One region of the Microbacterium betulae genome, then DNA from elsewhere that is predicted to be linked to it. Evidence: predicted binding sites of a transcription regulator. Region 1 holds the regulator's gene; each other region holds the start of a gene.

Region 1 (6,877 bases):
GCGCGCGAAGTTCGAGGACCTCACCAAAGACCTGCTCGAGCGCACGAAGAAGCCGTTCCAGGACGTCATCCGCGAGGCCGGCATCAAGGTGTCCGACATCGCGCACGTCGTGCTCGTGGGCGGCTCGACCCGGATGCCCGCCGTGGGCGAGCTCGTCAAGAGCGAGACCGGGCAGGAGCCCAACAAGGGCGTCAACCCGGACGAGGTCGTCGCCGTCGGCGCCGCCATCCAGGCCGGTGTCCTCAAGGGCGAGCGCAAGGATGTCCTCCTCATCGACGTCACGCCCCTCAGCCTCGGCATCGAGACCAAGGGCGGCATCTTCACGAAGCTCATCGAGCGCAACACGGCCATCCCGACCAAGCGCAGCGAGACCTTCACGACCGCCGACGACAACCAGCCGTCGGTCGCGATCCAGGTCTTCCAGGGCGAGCGCGAGTTCACCCGCGACAACAAGCCGCTCGGCACCTTCGAGCTCACCGGCATCGCCCCAGCCCCGCGCGGCGTGCCCCAGGTCGAGGTGACCTTCGACATCGACGCCAACGGCATCGTCCAGGTGTCGGCGACGGACAAGGGCACGGGCAAGGAGCAGAAGATCACGATCTCCGGCGGCAGCGCGCTGTCGAAGGACGACATCGACCGCTTCGTCCGCGAGGCCGAGGAGCACGCGGCCGAGGACAAGAAGCGCCGCGAGGCCGCCGAGGTCCGCAACCAGGCGGAGACCCTCGCGTACTCGATCGAGAAGCTCATCTCGGAGAACGACGAGAAGCTCCCCGCCGAGGTCAAGGACTCCGTGAAGGCCGACGTCGACGCCCTCAAGACCGCTCTCGCGGGTGACGACGACGACGCGGTGAAGACCGCGTTCGACACGCTCAACGAGAGCCAGACGAAGCTGGGAGAGGCCATCTACCAGCAGGCCCAGGCCGAGCAGGCCCAGGCGCCGCAGGACGCTCCCGACGGCGCGCAGGAGTCGCCGGAGGAGGACGTCATCGACGCCGAGGTCGTCGACGACGAGGACGAGAAGAAGAGCTGATGACCGACAAGGACTTCGAAGAGCCCCAGGGAGAGCAGCCCGACGGCGACGAGGTCCAGCCGGCCGCGGACGGGTCGGAGGCGAGCGCTTCCGACCCCGACGCGCAGCAGGCTGAGGCCGAGGACGGCGTCGACGGCTTCACCGTGGACGACATCCTCAGCGCCGAGCAGACGGACGAGGCGGCCGAGGCGGAGAAGAGCGACTACGAGACGCAGCTGCTGCACGACCTCAAGCGCCTGCAGGCGGAGTACGCCAACTACCGCCGCCGCACCGAGGAGCAGCGTGAGGTCGAGATCGCCCGGGCGAAGGGCGAGGCCGTGAAGGGCCTGCTGCCCGTGCTCGACGACCTCGACCGTGCCGACAAGCACGGCGACCTCGCCGAGGGCACGCCGTTCTCGGCGGTGGCGGCCAAGCTGCGCGGAGTCGCCGAGCGCCTGGGCCTGACGGCCTTCGGCGAGGCCGGCGAGGCGTTCGACCCGCAGCGCCACGAGGCGATCTTCCAGCAGCCCACCCCCGGTGCGACCGAGAGCACGATCCTCGAGGTCGTCGAGGTGGGGTACCGGCTGGGCGACGTGGAGCTGCGCCCCGCGAAGGTCGTCGTCGCCGTCCCGGCGGAGTGACCGTGCAGGCCGGCCCCGCCGTGGCGGGGCCGGCCGCCCTCCCCCGTGAGACGTAACGTGAGAAGAAGGTGCAGATGGCCAGTCAGGACTGGTTCGACAAGGACTTCTACAAGGTCCTGGGCGTCTCGAAGGACGTCGGTGACGCGGAGCTGAAGAAGACCTACCGGAAGCTCGCCCGCAAGTACCACCCCGACTCGAACCCGGGGGACGCCGCCGCCGAGGCGAAGTTCAAGGAGATCAGCGAGGCGTACGCCGTGCTCTCCGACGCGGAGCAGCGCCGCGAGTACGACGAGCTGCGCGCCATGGGCTCCGGAGCGCGCTTCACCGCGGGCGGCACGGGCGGCGGCTTCGACGACGTGTTCAGCCGCTTCACGCAGCAGCGCGGCGGCAGCCCCGCAGACTTCGACGACATCTTCTCGATGTTCGGCGCAGGCGGCGGCACGACGAACTTCGGCTCCGGCCGGTTCGGGCAGCCCTCGGGCGGATTCCGCGGATTCGGCGGCCCGCAGAAGGGCGCCGACGTGCGCGCCCGGACCACGATCGACTTCACCACGGCCGCCAAGGGCGAGACCATCACGCTGCAGGGCGAGGACGGCAAGCCGTTCAAGGTCAAGATCCCCGCAGGCGTCGCGGACGGGCAGAAGATCCGCCTGCGCGGCCGCGGCCGTCCCTCCTCGGACGGCGGCGAGAGCGGCGACATCGTGGTGGAGATCGCCGTGCGCCCGCATCCGGTCTTCACACGCGACGGCCTCAACGTGCGCGTGACGGTGCCGGTCACCTTCACCGAGGCGGTGTTCGGCGCGACCATCGAGGTCCCGACCCTCGGCGGCACCCCCGTCAAGCTGCGCGTCGCACCCGGGACGCCCTCGGGCCGTGTGCTGCGCGTCAAGGGGCGCGGCATCGCGTCGCAGAAGGGCACAGGCGACCTGCTCGCCGAGGTGCACGTCGCCGTCCCCTCCCACCTCGACGACAGGGCGCGCGCGGCGCTCGACGCGTACCGCGAGGCGGAGCCGAAGGAGAACCCGCGCGCTGACATGATGGCGAAAGCCCGGCAGTAGCGAACCAGGAGGTGAGCACGATGCCGATCCCGCGCGATCCGGCCGAAGTCGATCCCCGCGCCCCGATCTTCCCGATCGCGGCGGCGGCCGAGCTCGCCGCCATGCATCCGCAGACCCTTCGCCAGTACGACCGGATGGGCCTCGTCGTCCCCGGCCGCACGCGCGGCGGATCCCGCCGGTACTCCCTGCGCGACATCGAGCAGCTGCGGGAGGTCGCGCGCCTGTCGACCGAGGGCGTCCGCCTGGCCGTCATCGAGCGCATCCTGCACATGGAGAACGAGGTGCAGGAGCTGCGCGGGCGAGTCAGGGCGCTCGAGCAGGAGCTGCGCGCGGAACGCGAGCAGCGCCCCGGCGCCCGCGTCTTCGCGACGAGCGCGAACGGCGCCGTCATCACCCTGCGCTCCGGCACGCGCGTGCGGCGGCAGACCGACGTCGTGCTCTGGCGCCCCCGCTCGGAGGAGTAGAAGCCCCGCCGTCCGCCGTCCCGCGTCGTGACCGGTCGGGATGGCGTCAGCCTGCGCAGAGCACGAGTGCCCGGCCGCAGAGGGGGGGGGTCAAGCGGCCGGGCACTCGCACGCTCGTGCGTTTCGGGCTCTTCGAATGTAGCACACAAACTGCGGCATATATGCGACAGGTGCGTTTCACCCGTGACGGGGCGTTAGCGTGAAGGTGCGGACGGCCGGAGCCCCGGCCGACGAGGGAAGAGGCAGCGGATGAGTCAGGCAGGACCGATCGTCGTGATCGGCAGCGCGAACATGGACCTCATCACCCGGCAGCCGCGCCTTCCGGAGCCCGGCGAGACGATGGCGGGCACGGGCTTCGCGACCGGGGCCGGCGGCAAAGGCCTCAATCAGGCCGTCGCGGCTCGACGCGCCGGCGCCGTCGTGGAGTTCGGCGGCGCCGTGGGCGACGACGGGTTCGGGCGCGAGCTGCGGGGCTTCCTCGAGGCCGAGGGAATCGGGACGGCGGCCCTGCGCACATCCGCGGAGCCGACGGGCATCGCGCAGGTGAGCGTCCTCGACGACGGCGAGAACAGCATCGTCGTCGTCGCGGGCGCCAACGGCGAGGCGGCGCTCGCGGAGGCCGACCGCGCGCAGATCGCCCGGGCATCCGCCGTCGTCCTCCAGCTCGAGCGACCGCTCGGGCTGGTCGAGCGGGCGCTCGCCGCAGGGCGGGACGCCGGCGCGCTGACCGTCCTCACCCCCGCGCCCGTCGTCGCGGGGGCCGCTCGCCTGCTGCCGCTCGTCGACATCCTCGTGCCGAACGCGTCGGAGGCGCTGGCGCTCTCCGGCGAGCAGGACGGCGAGGCTGCGGCCCGGCGTCTCAGCGAGCGGGCCGGCACGGTCATCGTCACGCGCGGCTCGCGGGGCGCCCTGATCGCCCGCGGCGGCGAGATCGTCGACGTCGTGCCGGCGCGGACGGTCGACGCGGTCGACACGACGGGCGCCGGCGACACCTTCGTCGGCGTGCTCATCGCCTGGCTCGCCTGCGGCGCCGGGCTCCCGGAGGCCGTCGAGGCGGCGACGGCCGGAGCATCCCTCTCCGTCACGCGGCCGGGAGCGGCTCCGGCCATGCCGACGCGTGCGGAGATCGAGGCCGTGCTCGGCTAGGACGCCGCGCGCCGGATGCGCTTCTCGTCCCGGAGCGCCGACGCGCAATGGCTGCTCCCCGTCGTCACCTCGTGGACAATGACCGTGTGAGCCCGCAGCTATGGACCCGGATGGGTGAGACGACGGCGATCTGGCCCGGACGCGACCGGCCGCTGGGTGCGACGTGGAGCGCCGAGTCGACGAACTTCGCCGTCCACGCCCCGCGTGCGACGCGCATGTGGCTGTGCCTCTTCGACGAGGCGGGCCGCGAGACGCGGCACGAGCTCACCGAGAGCTCGCTGGGCGTCTGGCACGGCGCCATCCCCGGCATCGCGCCCGGGCAGCGCTACGCCTACCGGGTCGACGGGCCGTGGGATCCGGCGAACGGCGACCGCTTCAACCCGCGGAAGGTGCTGCTCGATCCCTACGCCCTCGCGACGAGCGGCACGATCATCGCGGAGCAGCCGATCCACGGGGCGCGCGAGGACGACGAGACCGTCCGCGACGACACCGACTCGGCCGCGTACACCGCGCGCAGCGTCGTCGTCGATCCGTCGTTCGACTGGGAGGGCGACGAGCCCATGAGGACGCGGTGGCGCGACACCGTGATCTACGAGCTCCACGTGAAGGGCTTCACGAAGCTGCACGACCGCGTCCCGGAGCCGCTGCGCGGAACCTACGCGGGCCTCGCGGAGCCGGCCGTCGTGGAGTACCTGCGCGATCTCGGCGTCACGGCCGTCGAGCTGCTCCCCGTGCAGCAGTTCTTCTCCGAGCCCGCCCTGCTCGAGCGGGGCGTCGTCAACTACTGGGGCTACAACACGCTCTGCTACTTCGCGCCGGACGCGGCCTATTCGGCCTCGGGCGATCGCGGCGGGCAGGTCGACGAGTTCAAGCGGATGGTCGGCGCGATGCACCGGGCGGGCATCGAGGTCATCCTCGACGTCGTCTACAACCACACGGCCGAGGCCGGTCCCGGCGGCCCCACGCTGTCCTTCCGCGGCTTCGACGACCGCGGGTTCTACAAGCGCGTGATCGGCGAGGGCAGCGGCTTCGACGACGCGTACTGGGACGTCACGGGATGCGGCAACACCGTCGACACGTCCGACCCGTTCGCGCTGCGGCTGATCCTCGACTCGCTGCGGTACTGGGTGACGGAGATGCACGTCGACGGGTTCCGCTTCGACCTCACCTCTGCCCTCACGCGCACCGGACACGACATCGACTTCCGGAGCGCCTTCCTCGTCGCCGTCGACCAGGATCCCGTGCTGCGGCACGTGAAGCTCATCGCCGAGCCGTGGGACGTCTCGACGGACGGCTACCTTGTCGGGAGGATGCCGCCGCCCTGGGTGGAGTGGAACGACCAGTACCGCGACACCATCCGCGACTTCTGGCGAGCGCAGGGCGCGATCCACGACGTCGCCACCCGCCTGGCCGGATCGAGCGACCTCTACGCCGACGACGGGCGCTCGGCCTACAACTCCGTGAACTTCGTCACCGCGCACGACGGCTTCACGGTGCGCGACCTCGTGAGCTACGACCGCAAGCACAACGAGGCGAACGGCGAGGAGAACCGCGACGGCACGGACAACAACCGCTCGTGGAATCACGGCGTCGAGGGAGAGGCCGACGATCCGGCGATCGTCGCGCTGCGGCGCCGCCAGGCCGCCAACGTCATGGTGACGCTGTGCCTCTCGAACGGCGTGCCGATGATCACGGCGGGCGACGAGCGCGGCCGCACGCAGGGCGGCAACAACAACGCCTACTGCCAGGACAACGAGATCTCCTGGGTCGACTGGCGCCCCGACGACGCGTGGCTCGACGTGTACGAGATCACGAAGGCGGCGCTGAGGCTGCGCCGGGAGCATCTGGCGCTCCGTCAGCGCCACTGGTTCGAGGGGTCGCCGACGATCAAGGGCGGCCCGGCCGACCTCGTCTGGCTCCACCCCGCCGGGCGCCGGATGCGGACGGACGACTGGGCCGACGCGGGTCTCAAGACGATCGGGATGTTCGTCTCGGGCGGCCCGCTGCGCGAGCCCGGCCCGCGGGGGGAGCAGCTCGTCGACAGCTCCTTCCTGCTCTGGCTCAACGCGGGCGAGGCGGAGGTGACGATCACGTTCCCCGAGAACGAGTGGATCCGGATGGGAGACGTCGTGCTGTCCACGGACGCCGCGGTGGCGGAGGGCACGCGCGTCACCGTCGACGCCCCGCTCGTCATGGGCCCGCGCACCGTGGTCGTGATGCAGTCGCTGTGACCGCCGCCGGCCGCCGCGAGAGGGCGGTCGTTTGGCGTCTCGCGGTCCAGGGTATAAATTTGGAGTCTAAATAATAGTGTCGAGGAGGACACGTTCCCCGTCCGCCTCGACCGCACGCAGAGACGATGCCGCCGAGGCGGCGGGAGGTCGAGAACCCGTGACCGAGCGTCCATCCATCCCCCACGAGCAGAACGAGCCGGGCAGGATCCGCGCCGGCGTCGTCGGCATCGGCTGGGCCGGACAGCAGCACATGGCCGCCTACGACGCGGCCCCCGGGGTCGACCTCGTCGCGATCGCGGGCAAGGAGGACGACGTCCGCGCAGAGCTC
Region 2 (6,877 bases), 260 kb from region 1:
TTCCAGGCCGACGAGGTCACGAGCTTCGTCGGCGGGGCGGACTACGCCTACGGCACGGTCGACGACCTCCGTCGCCGGAGGACGGCGGTCACGGACGCCGCCCTGCAACGGCGCGCGCTCGCCGCGGCGGCCGATCTGCTGCGGGCCGACGTGATCGCCGTGCCGGACGAGGTCACGGCCCTCCTCGCCCCGTCGGCCGACCGCTACGTCGACGGGCAGGGGGCGACGCCCTCGCTCCTCGGACGCCTGTTCGACCCCGTGGCGCTGAGCGGCGCGGCGGCCGCGGTCGTCGTGCTCCCGCTGCTCGGCGTCGAGCGCCTCAACCGCATCTGGCTGCAGAACGTGCGGGACGCCGAGCTCCCCGGCGTGGCGGAGGTCGTGTCGGCGCTCGCGTCGGCGGCGTCGGATGCTCCTGCGGGCGCCTCGGTCACCGGGGGCGCGGGCGGGTACGCCGTGCTGCACGCCGCGGTGCACGCCCTCGCCTCGGATCGCCTCCACGCCGGTGCGCGCGACGCCCTGCGCGGCGTCCTGGGCGCCTGGCCGGACGCGCGCCTCGCGGCACAGGCGCTGTCCGCGCGAGACGCCGTCGAGCGGGATCCTGCCGCGGCACGGCGCTACGCGGTTCCCGTCGTCCCGGCCGGCGCGCCGCTGTAGGGCGGGAGGGGGCGCCTGAACGCCGCGCCGCTCCACGCGGAGGCGGGGCGCCGGCCGGGACACCGCAGCGACCGCGCCGCCGGGTCGCCGCCCGGATCGGGTTCAGCCCACGGCCGAGATGACGCCCGTCAGGATGAGGGTGATCGCCGTCGTCCAGCCGGCGATCGCGAGCGCCTGCCAGAAGAGGATCCGTGCCCTGCCGACGCCGGCCGCTGCGAGCATGGTCGCCGTGAAGTGCGTCGGCAGCAGGAGGGGGCCGAGCAGGCTCACGCCCGGGACGCCGTAGCGCACGAGCGCGCGCTGGAACTTCTCCCTGCGCGGCGAGGTCGGCTCGACGACGGGCCCGACGACGCCGCCGCCCGCCTGCCCGGCCGCGACGAGGGCCTCGTCCCGCACGCGCCCCTGGCGGCGCGTGACGACGGCGCGGCGCGCGCCCGCACCGAGCAGCACGAGCAGGGCGACGCATGCGAAGTTGCCGATCGCGGCGGCGATGCCGGCGACGACCGGGTGGATGCCGCCGATGATCCCGATCGCCGCGGCGCCCTCGCCCTCGATGAACGGGACGGCGCCGGCGAGGGCGACGATGAGCGGTTGGACGAGGTCGGGCACCTGTGCCACGAGGTTCTGGAAGGACTCGATGAGGTTCATGCTCTGCTCCTGTTCGCCGTCGCGTCGGGGCCATCCCCGTGGACGCCTCCAGTCCATCGCCGCCGGCCGCGCCGCGGCAGTGCCGGGATGTCACCGGATCCCGGGCATCCGGCACGCGCCATCCGTGACATGTGTCACGGCCGTACTGTGGACGTCGTGAGCACGAGGTCGCGTGAGAACCCGCCCGCGGGCCGTGCCGCGCTCGATCTGACGCGCGGCGTCTCGGCGACGTGGTGGTACACGGTCGGGGGCGTGGTCCTCCTCGAGCTCCTCGTCGTGCTGCTCTCGACGGTCGCGTGGCGGCCCGTGAGCGACTCGGCGTCCCAGACGGCGCTCGTCCTCGTCGCCGGCCTCGTGTGGACGGCGTCGACCGTCCCTGTGCTCGTCGCCTACCGCGACCGCACCGATTCATCGCCGCTCGTCGCGCCCGGGCTGGTGTCGTTGCTGCTCGTCGCGGCGGCCTGCGGGATCACGGTGGGCGCCGTCGTGCAGAGCTGGGTCGTCGCCGCGCTGCTCCCCGTGCAGGCGATCCTGCTTCTCAACTGGCCGCGCGGCGTCCGGCTGCGACTCACCCTCGCGCTCACGGCCGCGCAGGGACTCCTGTGGTTCGTCGATTCGCGCATCGACGTCGACGGCGGCATCCTGAGCTCCGCCGGCTGGCCGGCCGTCGCGGTGTACGCGATGATCCTGCCCGCGATGACGGTCTTCTCGCTGTGGTGGTGGGATGTGCTGGTCGCCCTCGATCGGGCACGCGTGGCGGAGGCGAAGCTCGCCGCCACGCAGGAGCGGCTGCGCGTCGCGACCGACGTCCACGACCTGCAGGGCCACCACCTGCAGGTCGTCGCACTGCAGCTCGAGCTCGCCGAGAGGCTCATGGGCCGGGGCGAGGACGCCGCGATCGAGCAGGTGCGCGCGGCCCGCGTGAGCGTCGCGGAGGCGATGCAGGGCACGCGAGACCTCGCGACGGGTTTCCGGTCGGTGCCGCTGGGCGACGAGCTCGCCAACGCACGGGATCTGCTGCGGGCCGCGGGCGTCGACGTGTCGCTGACGGTGCCGCCCGACGCCGGCGGCGCCCCGGCCTCCGTGCTGGGGCCGGTCATCCGGGAGACCACGACGAACGTGCTGCGTCACGGCGGCGGTCGCCGCGCGCGGCTGTCCCTCGTCCGGGCGGACGACGGATGGCGCTACGAGATCGCGAACGACCGGATGACGGACGCGCCGGAAGACCCGGACGGTGCGGGGCTGGACGGCGTCGGCCGCCGCGTCGCCGACGCGGGAGGGACGCTCGACGTGCGTCGGGACGGCGAGGAGTTCGCCGTGACCGTGACGGTCCCGGCGGAGCCGGCACGATGATCCGCGTGCTGCTCGCCGACGACGAGGGGATGATCCGCTCGGCGCTGGCCGCCCTGCTGCGCCTCGAGGACGACATCGACGTCGTGGCGGAATGCGCCGACGGCACCCAGGCGGTCGCGGAGGCCATCCGCCTCGAGCCCGACGTGTGCCTGCTCGACCTCGAGATGCCCGGTCTCGACGGCGTGGAGGTCGCCGCACGCCTGAGCCGCTCGATCACGGCCCGCTGCGTGGTGGTGACGCGGCACGCACGCCCTGGCGTGCTGCGACGTGCGCTCGCCTCGGGAGTCGCGGGGTTCTTGCCGAAGTCGCGCGGCGCCGACGAGGTCGCCGAGGTCATCCGCCGCGTGGCCGCGGGGGCCCGGTACGTCGACCCCGAGGTCGCCGCCGACGCGCTCGCCGACGAGCGCTGCCCCCTCACCGCGCGGGAGCTCGACGTGCTGCGCGTCGGGCGCCGTGGCGAGACGACCGGCCAGATCGCGCGGACGCTGTCGCTCGCTCCCGGCACCGTGCGCAACCACGTCTCCGCGGTGCTGAGCAAGCTCGGCGTCGAGACGCGCCAGCAGGCCGTGCTCCACGCCGAGGAGCACGGCTGGATCTGAGCCGGCTCGTCAGCCTCCCCGTTTGTGGGGGGAAAACGCCGCTTTCCCCACCGGGTAAACGGCGTTTTCCCCCCACAAACGGACATCGTGCGCTTCCCTCCAGCACCCGCAGATGTTAAAGTTGAGTCATGACGGCTCAAGTTTCACGACCGCAGGAGGAACACGATGCAGGCGAACCAGGTGCCTGAGCAGCAGGAGGAGCAGAAGAGCGCCCTCGAGCAGTTCGGCATCAACCTCACCGAGCGTGCCGAGCAGGGCAAGCTCGACCCGGTGATCGGGCGCGACAGCGAGATCCGTCGCGTCAGCCAGGTGCTCACCCGGCGCACCAAGAACAACCCCGTGCTCATCGGCGAGCCCGGCGTCGGCAAGACCGCCGTGGTGGAGGGCCTCGCGCAGCGCATCGTGGCGGGCGACGTGGCGGAGAGCCTCAAGGGCAAGGCGCTCATCTCGCTCGACATCTCCGCCCTCGTCGCCGGCGCGATGTACCGCGGCCAGTTCGAGGAGCGCCTGAAGAAGGTCCTGCAGGAGATCTCCGAGTCCGAGGGACGCGTCATCACCTTCATCGACGAGCTGCACGTCCTCATGGGCGCGGGCGGCGGCGAGGGATCGGTCGCGGCGGCCAACATGCTCAAGCCCATGCTCGCGCGCGGCGAGCTGCGCCTGATCGGCGCCACGACGCTCAACGAGTACCGCGAGTTCATCGAGAAGGACGCCGCGCTCGAGCGTCGGTTCCAGCAGGTGTACGTCGGCGAGCCGACCGTCGAGGACACCGTCGCCATCCTGCGCGGACTCAAGGGGCGGTACGAGGCGCACCACGGCGTGACGATCAGCGACAGCGCCCTCGTCGCCGCGGCATCCCTCTCGAACCGCTACATCCCGAGCCGGCAGCTGCCCGACAAGGCCATCGACCTCATCGACGAGGCGATGAGTCGCCTCAAGATGGAGATCGACTCCAGCCCCGTCGAGATCGACCAGCTCAAGCGCCAGGTCGACCGGATGCGCCTGGAGGAGCTCGCGCTGAAGAAGGAGAAGGACGCCGCGTCGAAGGAGCGCCTCGCGAAGCTCCGCGAGCAGATGGCGACGGCCTCGGCCGAGCTGGACGTCCTGGAGCGGCGGTGGGAGCGCGAACGCGGCGGCCTGAACCGGGTGGGCGACCTCAAGAAGCGCCTCGACGAGGCCGTCACCGAGCGCGATCGCGCCCTGCGCGAGGCCGACTACGCGAAGGCGTCGAAGCTGCAGTACGAGACCATCAAGCAGCTCGAGGCGCAGCTGGCCGAGGCCGAGCAGCAGGCCGACGTCGTGAGCGAGGAGCCGCGGATGGTCAACGAGCAGGTCACGGAGGACGACATCGCCTCCGTCATCGCCGCCTGGACGGGCATCCCCCTCGGGCGCCTGCTCCAGGGCGAGACGGAGAAGCTCCTGCACCTCGAGGCGGAGCTCGGCAGGCGCCTGATCGGGCAGAAGGACGCCGTGAAGGCCGTGTCCGACGCGGTCCGCCGCTCGCGCGCGGGCATCAACGACCCGAACCGTCCGACCGGCTCGTTCCTCTTCCTCGGGCCGACGGGCGTGGGGAAGACCGAGCTCGCCAAGGCGCTCGCGGAGTTCCTCTTCGACGACGAGCACGCCATGGTGCGCATCGACATGTCGGAGTACGGCGAGAAGCACTCCGTCTCGCGCCTCGTCGGCGCCCCTCCGGGATACGTCGGGTACGAGCAGGGCGGCCAGCTCACCGAGGCCGTGCGCCGGCGCCCCTACGGCGTCGTGCTGCTCGACGAGGTCGAGAAGGCGCACCCCGAGGTGTTCGACGTGCTGCTCCAGGTGATGGACGACGGCCGGCTGACGGATGGACAGGGCCGGACGGTCGACTTCAAGAACGTCATCCTCATCCTCACCTCCAACATCGGCTCGCCCATCCTCGTCGACCCGACGATCTCCGCCGACGTCAAGCGCGACCAGGTGCTGCAGCTCGTGCGGCAGTCGTTCAAGCCCGAGTTCGTGAACCGGCTCGACGACATCGTCGTCTTCCAGACGCTCAGCCAGGACGACCTCGCGCAGATCGTCGAGCTCCAGGTCGACGCGCTGCAGAGGCGGCTCTCCGAACGGCGTCTGACCCTCGCCGTCACGCCCGACGCCAGGGCCTGGCTCGCCGAGCGCGGCTACGACCCGGTGTACGGCGCGCGTCCGCTCCGGCGTCTCATCCAGCAGGAGATCCAGGACCGCCTCGCGATGGCGATCCTCTCCGGCGGGGTGCGCGACGGCGACACCGTGAGGGTCGACGTCGACGCGGCCGGCGACCACCTCGCGCTCGCGAGCCTGGGCCAGACCGCGGCGCCCGAGCCGGACGACGACGTCATCGAGGCCGAGATCGTCGACGACTGACGCCCGCGCGCACACCGGCCATCCCGGCTCGTTCGAATGACGAACTCGACCCGCTTCGCCGCGCGAAGCGGGTCGAATTCGTCATATGAGCCGGGGCGGGGAGCCGGTCGCTATCGTCGGGGACATGACCATCGCGACGGCCGACCTCTCCGACGAGCGCGGGGACGCCCTCGACTCCCTTTCCCTGCCGCTTCAGGACATCGGCGGAAGGGCCGCGTTCGACGGCCCCGTCCGGACCGTGCGATGCTTCCGCGACAACGCGCTCGTCAGGCGCGTCCTCGCGACGCCCGGGGACGGTGCGGTGCTCGTCGTCGACGGCGGCGGGTCGCTGGAGTCCGCCCTCGTGGGCGACGTCATCGCGGCGTCGGCGGTCGAGAACGGGTGGTCCGGCGTCATCGTGCACGGCGCCGTCCGCGACCGCCTCGCGATCGGCGCGCTCCCGCTCGGCGTGAAGGCGCTCGGATCGAACCCGCGCAAGAGCGCCAAGGAGGGGACGGGCGAGATCGACGTGCCCGTCGAGATCGCCGGCGTCGTCTTCACGCCCGGCGCGCACGTCTGGGCCGACGCCGACGGCGTGCTCGTCGAGCGCTGATGCGGCAGCCGTTGCCGTCCTCGCCATCTCGACCGCGGGGATGACGCGCGGGCGGCCTCAGCCGGCGACGACGGAGGGGCTGTTGATCGACACCGTGAGGTGCGTCGTCACGTGCTGCACGGTGCGGCCGACGAGGATCCAGGCGTTCGCGGCGGTCTCCAGCACGTCGGCGAGGTCGCCGTCGAGGCGCGTGGCGTAGTGGTCGGACCCCGCATACAGCCCGGTCTCCCTCGCGTGATCGACGGCCGCGGCGATCGCCGCCATGTGGTCGCCGCCGGCCTGACCGGCGTCGAGGAGCGGATACAGCGACCAGTGCGCACGGGCGCGGACCCCCGTGGCGGCGAGGGCGATCGGCGATGCGGCGAGGGCGGTCGCCCCGGGAGGCAGCTCGCACTGCAGCTCCCCCGGGCAGCCGCGCGAGAGGAGGATGCTCGCGGAGAGGTGCGCGCCGCGCGCTGCGGCGGCGGCGATCACGTCCCGCAGGAACCCCGCGACCCGCTGCTCCGTGCCCCCGACGAACGTGGAGATGTCGTTCGTCTCCACGACGAGGCCGTCCGCATCCGCCTCCCCGAGCGCGCCCAGGATGATCGAGACGTAGTCGGAGTCGTACACCGACAGCGTGAAGCGGGCGCCCACGCCGTACTCCTGCGGG
Region 3 (6,877 bases), 1.6 Mb from region 1:
TATCTCGCGCCGCACGAGCTCGACGAGGGGCTCGTCGCGACGCGGACGATCGCCGCCGGCGAGCTCGTCCCCGAAGCCGCCGTCGGCACGGCGGCGGAGGTCGCCGTCACGACGGTCGTCGTGGAGAGCGCGGTGGAGACGCCGGCGTCCGTGGCGGCGGGGACGCCCGTCGAGCTGTGGGTCGCGCCGCTGCTCGAGCCCGGCGTCCACGACGCCCCTCGGGTCCTCGTCGCCGACGCGACGGTCGCGGCCGTCCTGCGCGACGACGCCGTGATGGGGGCGGCGGGAACGTCGATCGAGCTCGTCATCGACCGGTCGGACGTCGCCGACGTGCTCGCCGCCGTCTCGTCGGGATCGGCTCTCTCGGCCGTGCCGCGGTCGGGCGCGGGATCGTGAACGTCGTCGTCGCGCTCGGCGAGCCGCGCGGGCCGCAGCTCGCCGAGGAGCTGGAGGACGAGGGACTGCGCGTGGTCGCGACGTTCGCGCCCCGGGAGATCGGGGGGTTCCCGGGGGACGCGGCCTCTCCCGTCTGGGAGGCGCTGCGCCAGGCGGACGCCCTCGTCGTGCCGGCCTCGCGCGGCGTGCTGACGGCGGGCGTCGTCGGAGCCTGCGACCGGCACGGCGTGCGCATCGTCGCGCTCGGCGATCGCGGCGGAGAGCTGCGCACGGCGCGTTCCTTCGGGCTCGCCGATCCGCTGCCGGCGGCGGCGGGAGGATGGCGGATCGCGGCGGCGGTGCGGAGCGACGCGCTCGCCGGGCCCGGCCGCGACGAGCGTCGCCGGGGAGCGGTCGTGGCGGTGTGGGGACCGCACGGGGCGCCGGGGCGCACGACGGTGTCCGTCGAGCTCGCGGTGGAGCTCGCACGGATGTGCGACCATGTCGCGCTCGTGGACGCGGACACGCACGCCCCGGCCGTCGCCGTGGCGCTCGGGGTCGCGGACGAGGGACCGGGCTTCGCGGCGGCGTGCCGCCAGGCGGAGCTCGGCGGGCTGGACGCCGCCGAGCTCACGCGGCTGAGCGTGCCGGTCGGCGGCGCCGACGGCGTCGTCGACGTGCTGCCCGGCCTCAACCGGGCCGGCCGATGGCCCGAGCTGTCCGAGCGTCGCGTCGCGTCCGCGCTCGACGCCTGCCGCGCATGGGCCGACGTCACGGTCGTGGACGTCGCCGCGTCGATCGAGGCGGACGAGGAGATCGTGAGCGACCTCGACGGCCCGCGCCGCAACGCCGCCGCGCTGGCGGCGCTGCGCGAGGCGGACGCCGTCGTGGCGGTCGCCGGAGCGGATCCGGTGGCGATCGCGCGATTCCTGCGCGGCTACGCGGAGCTGCGGGGCGTGACGGGCGCGACGCCGGTGACGGTGGTCGTGAACCGCCTGCGCCCCGGCCCTCTCGGCGTGGACGCACGCGGTCAGATCCGCCGCACGCTCGAGCGCTTCGCGGGCATCGCCGACATCGGCTTCGTCCCCTTCGACGTCCGTGCCGCCGACGCGGCGCTCCTGCAGGCGCGCCCCGTCGGAGAGGTGGCGGCGCGCTCGGCGCTGTCGCAGGCGATCAGGCGGATCGCCGCACGGATCGTCGACGTGCACGGGCTGCGGACCGGCGAGGCCGTGACGCCGTCGCCCGGCGGCCGGCGCACGCGGACGAGAACGGGGAGCCGCGGACGCGAGGAGCGGGAGCGCTCCTGGACGTCGGCATAAACTCGTTCCGTGTCGACCCTCAGCGATCTCGTCTCCGCCCAGGGCCGTTCGAGCGAATCCGACATCGAATGGCTTCACCGTCTCGCCGGAGACGGACAGCTGCTCGCGGACCTCTCGTCGGCCGACATCGTCGTGTGGGTGCCCACGGCCGACGACTCCTTCATCGCCGTCGCGCACACACGGCCCGGGGGAGCGGCGACGCTGTTCTACCGCGACATCGTGGGCGGGCGGGTGCGCCCCCAGTGGCAGGCCCAGGTGCGCGAGGCGTTCCAGAGCGTGCGGATCGTCGACTCCTCGTCTCCGGAGTGGTTCGAGGAGACCCCGACGCGCGTGCGCGCGGTGCCGATCGCCATCCGCGAGGACGAGGGACTGCGCGCGATCGGCGTGCTCACGCGGCATACGAACCTCGGCGACGTGCGCACGCCGTCGCGTCAGCAGATCACCTTCAACGACTGCGCCGACGATCTGTTCGGCATGATCGCCACGGGCGACTTCCCCGACCTCTCCGCGCCGACGGGTCCGCGGCGCGGGGCGCCGCGTGCCGCGGACGGGCTCATCCGTCTCGACGTCGACGGCATCGTCACGTTCGCGAGCCCGAACGCGCTCTCGGCGTTCAACCGGATCGGCTTCGCCGAGGAGCTCGAGGGCGAGGAGCTCGCCGACGTCACGAGCCAGATCCTTCCCGTCTCGCGCGACGTCGACGAGCGTCTGCCGATCCTCGTGTCGGGGCGTGCGCCGTGGCGCAGCGACATCGAGTCGGGCGGGGTGACCGTCTCGCTGCGCGCCATCCCGCTGAAGGATCACGGCCATCGCACGGGCGCCATCGTGCTCTGCCGGGATGTGAGCGAGCTGCGCAACCAGGAGCAGGAGCTCATCACGAAGGACGCGACCATCCGCGAGATCCACCACCGGGTGAAGAACAACCTGCAGACGGTCGCGTCGCTCCTGCGCATCCAGGCGCGGCGCACGTCCTCGGAGGAGGCCCGCGAGTCGCTGCTGCAGGCGATGCAGCGGGTCGCGGCCATCGCCGTCGTGCACGACACGCTCTCGGAGGGACTCGCGCAGAACGTCGACTTCGACGAGGTGTTCGCCCGCGTGCTGCGGCTCGTCGCGGAGGTCGCGGCCGCGCAGAATACCGTCGCGCACACGCGAACGACGGGGCGCTTCGGGACGCTCCCCAGCGAATACGCGACACCCCTCGCGCTGGCCCTCACGGAGATCGTCACGAACGCCGTCGAGCACGGTCTCGCGGGGAGGGAGGGCGATGTGGAGATCGTCGCCGACCGGGACGACGACCGGCTCGAGGTGCGCGTGCGGGACACCGGCAGCGGCCTTCCCGACGGTCAGGTGGGGCGGGGCCTCGGCACGCAGATCGTGCGGACGCTCATCCAGGGCGAGCTCAGCGGCACGATCGAATGGTCGACGATCGACGAGCCGGGAATCGCCTTCGACGGCGGCACGCAGGTGACGATCGCCGTCCCGCTGCGCTGGATCCGCAGCTGAGTCCGGACAGGAGAGAGGCCCCGCCGCAGCGGGGCCTCTCTCCTGTCAACGCGTCAGGACGCGCGGCGCGCGCGGGCGGCGCGACGCTTGAGGGCACGGCGCTCGTCCTCGCTGAGGCCGCCCCAGACTCCCGAGTCCTGGCCGGTCTCGAGGGCGTACTGCAGGCAGACCTCGGTGACCGTGCAGCGGGCGCAGACCGACTTCGCCTTCTCGATCTGGTCGATCGCCGGACCGGTGTTCCCGACGGGGAAGAACAGCTCGGGGTCGACGGTGAGGCAGGCGGCCTTGTCGCGCCAGTCCATAGGGGTGCTCCTTGCGGGGTGGGTTTCTCAGAGAAAGCACAGCGTGACGAATCGGGTGGGTTACGCTGGATGTGCGTCGGGCCGTCTCGGCTCCGACCCACCACGCTGTGGGAAACACACCGTTAACAATTGTCATACACGCGTCGATTTCGGGCAAGAGTTTTTTCTCTCCGTTCCCTGATGGCACGCCGTGAACGGTGTGAGAGACGAAGAGCGGGAGAGCGGATGCCGGTGCCTCCGATCGTGCGGATCGCGACGGTCCTCGTCGCGCTGGAGGCGGTGGGCATGCTCGCGCTCGCCGGATGGCAGGCCGTGACGCTCGGCACCGCCGAGGTCACGTCGCTTCCGAGCGCGATCGCGCTCGTCGTCCTGACGGTCGTCGGCGCCGTGGCCGTGGGGGCCTTCGCCCTCGGCATCGGGGCGGGGCGGTCGTGGGGACGCTCCGGCGCGATCGTCGTGCAGCTGCTCGTCATCGCGATCGCGGTGGGGTCCGTGACGGGCGCGTACGCCCAGTGGGGGATCGGGGCGGCCCTCGGGCTGCCGGCCGTGACGGTGCTCGTGGTCGTCCTGCTCGCGACGCGCGACGCCGGTCGCGCCGAGGCCCACGGGAACGCCGGCTGACGGGGATCAGCGACGCGCGGCCTCGTCGTCGAGGAGCGCCTGCGCGAGCAGCGTGCTGCCGGCGACCGCCGCCGGCATCGCGACGATCGCGGCGAGCGGCACCATGAGGCACAGGTGCGTGGCGACGCCGAAGCCCCACACGCGTGCGCGGCGGGCGCGCCGCAGCGCACGCCGCCGCCGGGGCCCGAGCCCGCGGGCGGAGAGGGCGCGCGCGGTGAGCTCGTCGGCGAGCATCCAGCCGCTCAGGGCGACGCCGGTCGTGGCGGCGAGCGGCGCGCCGACGAGGGGCGCGAAGCCGATGGCGACGGAGAGGGCGGCCACGCCGAGACCCCGGAGGACGAGCGAGAACGCATCCCGTGCGGAACGCCAGAGCCCGTAGCGCGCCTCGGGCACCCCGCCGACGGCCTCCTCCTCGACCGAGCGCCAGACCCGGTCGTAGAACGGCTCGCCGACGAGCAGGGTGAGCGCCGTGAAGGTCGTCACGGCGAGGACGATCCCGCCGGCGAGGACGGCGATGCCGATGAGGATCCGCACGGCGATCGCCCAGAAGGCGCCCCCGTCGTCGGCGAACGGCGTGAGCGCGTCGACGAGCGCGGGGAGGAAGGCGACCAGGGCGATGATCCCCGCCGTCATGAGCGCGCCGACGACGGCGCCGGGGACGAGCGCCGCCGCCATCGTCCGCGGGCGTCGGCGCCACCATCCGAACCCCGCGAAGAGGGTGCGCACGCCCTGCCAGAACTCGCTCATCCCTCCATGTAACCAAACGGCGGCGGGAATACCGGACGGGCTCATCCGTTTGACTTGATATAGTCCGACTCAAGTTCTCATACTTGACACGGATCGACGCAACTTCGAGGAGACGACGGGATATGCCCGAGAACAACTTCCCCCAGGACGGCCCGAGCTCGTTCGACGAGTTCCTCGCCCGCTACCTGCAGGGCGAGCGTGCTCGCGTGACACGCTCCATCGATCTGAGCCGCTTCCTGGGCGCACGTACGCAGGAGCTTCTGCAGCGGGCGGGGCGCTTCGCCCTCGAACGCGGCCAGCGCGAGCTCGACGCCCTGCACGTGCTGCGCGTGCTCGTCGAGGACCCCGCCGTCGCCGATGCGGTCGGCCGGGTCGGAGGCGACGTCGCCGCCATCGGCCGCGCCGCCGAGGAGAGGCTCCCGCGGCCCGGCGAGGCGGCGGAGGTCGACACGGCCGCGGTGACGCAGGCCGTCCAGCGAGCGCTGTTCCACGCCTTCCAGGTCGCGCGCTCGTCCGGGTCGACCTACATCGATCCCGAGCACCTCTTCTTCGCCCTCGTGCTCGCGCAGGACACGCCCGCCGGCCAGATCCTCGCCGGCTCCGGCGTGACGGCGGAGGCGCTCACCCAGGGCGTCCGCGAGGCGACGGCGCCCGGCGCCGCGCCCGCGACGCCCGAGCAGGGCGCGAGCGGCGGCTCGATGCTCGAGAAGTACGGCACCGACCTCACGGCACGGGCGCTCGCCGGAGAGCTCGACCCCGTGATCGGACGCGCCGACGAGATCGAGCAGACGATCGAGATCCTCTCGCGCCGGACGAAGAACAACCCGGTGCTCGTCGGCGAGGCGGGCGTGGGGAAGACGGCGGTCGTGGAGGGGCTCGCATCCGCCATCGTCGCGGGCGCCGTCCCGGACCAGCTCCGCGACAAGCGGGTCGTCTCACTCGACCTGCCGGCCATGCTCGCCGGCACGCGGTACCGCGGGGACTTCGAGGAGCGCCTCACCAAGACGATGGACGAGGTCGCGGCCCGCAAGGACGAGCTGATCCTGTTCGTCGACGAGATCCACATGCTCGTGGGCGCAGGCGGCGGCAACGACGGGGCGATGGACGCGGGCAACATCCTGAAGCCCCGTCTCGCGCGCGGCGAGCTGCACCTCGTCGGCGCGACGACCCTCAGGGAGTACCGCGTCATCGAGAAGGACTCGGCGCTGGAGCGCCGCTTCCAGCCGGTGCGCGTGGGCGAGCCCTCGATCGGCGACGCGGTCGCGATCCTCCAGGGCCTGCGCCCCGCGTACGAAGAGCATCACCGCGTGAGCTACACCGACGACGCCCTGCGCGCGGCGGTCGAGCTGAGCGACCGCTACCTCACCGAGCGCGTGCTCCCGGACAAGGCGATCGACCTCATCGATCAGGCCGGCGCGCGCCTGAGGCTCCGTCTCGGCGCCCCCGTGGACACGCAGGAGCTCGTCGCGCGCCTGGCCGAGCTCGAGGGGGAGAAGAACGCCGCGGTGTCGGCCGAGCACTACGAGGAGGCGTCGCGCGTCCGCGACGAGATCGTCGCCCTGCAGGCGCGTCTGGCCGAGGCCACGACACCCGGCGACGGCGTCGGCGCGGTCGTCGGCGAGCCCGAGATCGCGGCGGTCATCAGCCGGACGACGGGCATCCCCGTGAACCGGCTCACCGAGAGCGAGCGCGAGCGCCTCGCGACGCTGGAGGACGAGCTGCACGCGCGCGTGGTCGGGCAGGACGACGCCGTCGCGGCCGTCGCGAAGGCCGTCCGGCGCAGTCGCACCGGCATGGGCGACGCGCATCGTCCCGTCGGATCCTTCCTGTTCCTCGGCCCGACGGGCGTGGGCAAGACGGAGCTGGCCAAGGCGCTCGCGACGAGCCTGTTCGACGACGAGAGCGCCGTCGTGCGCTTCGACATGAGCGAGTTCGGCGAGCGGCACACCGTGTCGCGGCTCGTCGGATCCCCTCCGGGATACGTCGGATACGACGAGGCCGGGCAGCTCA

Evidence for each region. Region 1 encodes HspR, which represses chaperone genes until heat shock. Its sites were predicted from a motif close to AAGTTGAGTCNNNNNGACTCAACTT; they were not measured.
Region 2: the regulator HspR is predicted to act here: its motif matches at 3,373-3,397, upstream of N8K70_RS16830 (ATP-dependent Clp protease ATP-binding subunit).
Region 3: the regulator HspR is predicted to act here: its motif matches at 4,919-4,943, upstream of N8K70_RS06020 (ATP-dependent Clp protease ATP-binding subunit).

What each region holds. Positions count from the first base shown of each region.
Region 1 covers NZ_CP118157.1:3,311,714-3,318,590, reverse strand. The annotation lists gene dnaK (molecular chaperone DnaK) at 1-1,030, shown strand, start outside; gene N8K70_RS15655 (nucleotide exchange factor GrpE) at 1,030-1,650, shown strand; gene N8K70_RS15650 (DnaJ C-terminal domain-containing protein) at 1,725-2,708, shown strand; gene N8K70_RS15645 (heat shock protein transcriptional repressor HspR) at 2,729-3,172, shown strand; gene N8K70_RS15640 (ribokinase) at 3,422-4,318, shown strand; gene glgX (glycogen debranching protein GlgX) at 4,405-6,549, shown strand; gene N8K70_RS15630 (Gfo/Idh/MocA family protein) at 6,725-6,877, shown strand, end outside.
Region 2 covers NZ_CP118157.1:3,576,568-3,583,444, reverse strand. The annotation lists gene N8K70_RS16850 (zinc-dependent metalloprotease) at 1-654, shown strand, start outside; gene N8K70_RS16845 (small multidrug efflux protein) at 757-1,302, opposite strand; gene N8K70_RS16840 (sensor histidine kinase) at 1,459-2,655, shown strand; gene N8K70_RS16835 (response regulator transcription factor) at 2,652-3,254, shown strand; gene N8K70_RS16830 (ATP-dependent Clp protease ATP-binding subunit) at 3,420-5,633, shown strand; gene rraA (ribonuclease E activity regulator RraA) at 5,758-6,225, shown strand; gene N8K70_RS16820 (YkoF family thiamine/hydroxymethylpyrimidine-binding protein) at 6,283-6,877, opposite strand, start outside.
Region 3 covers NZ_CP118157.1:1,262,681-1,269,557, forward strand. The annotation lists gene N8K70_RS05990 (SAF domain-containing protein) at 1-396, shown strand, start outside; gene N8K70_RS05995 (AAA family ATPase) at 393-1,694, shown strand; gene N8K70_RS06000 (sensor histidine kinase) at 1,704-3,197, shown strand; gene N8K70_RS06005 (WhiB family transcriptional regulator) at 3,251-3,499, opposite strand; gene N8K70_RS06010 (histidine kinase) at 3,725-4,120, shown strand; gene N8K70_RS06015 (EI24 domain-containing protein) at 4,127-4,867, opposite strand; gene N8K70_RS06020 (ATP-dependent Clp protease ATP-binding subunit) at 4,990-6,877, shown strand, end outside.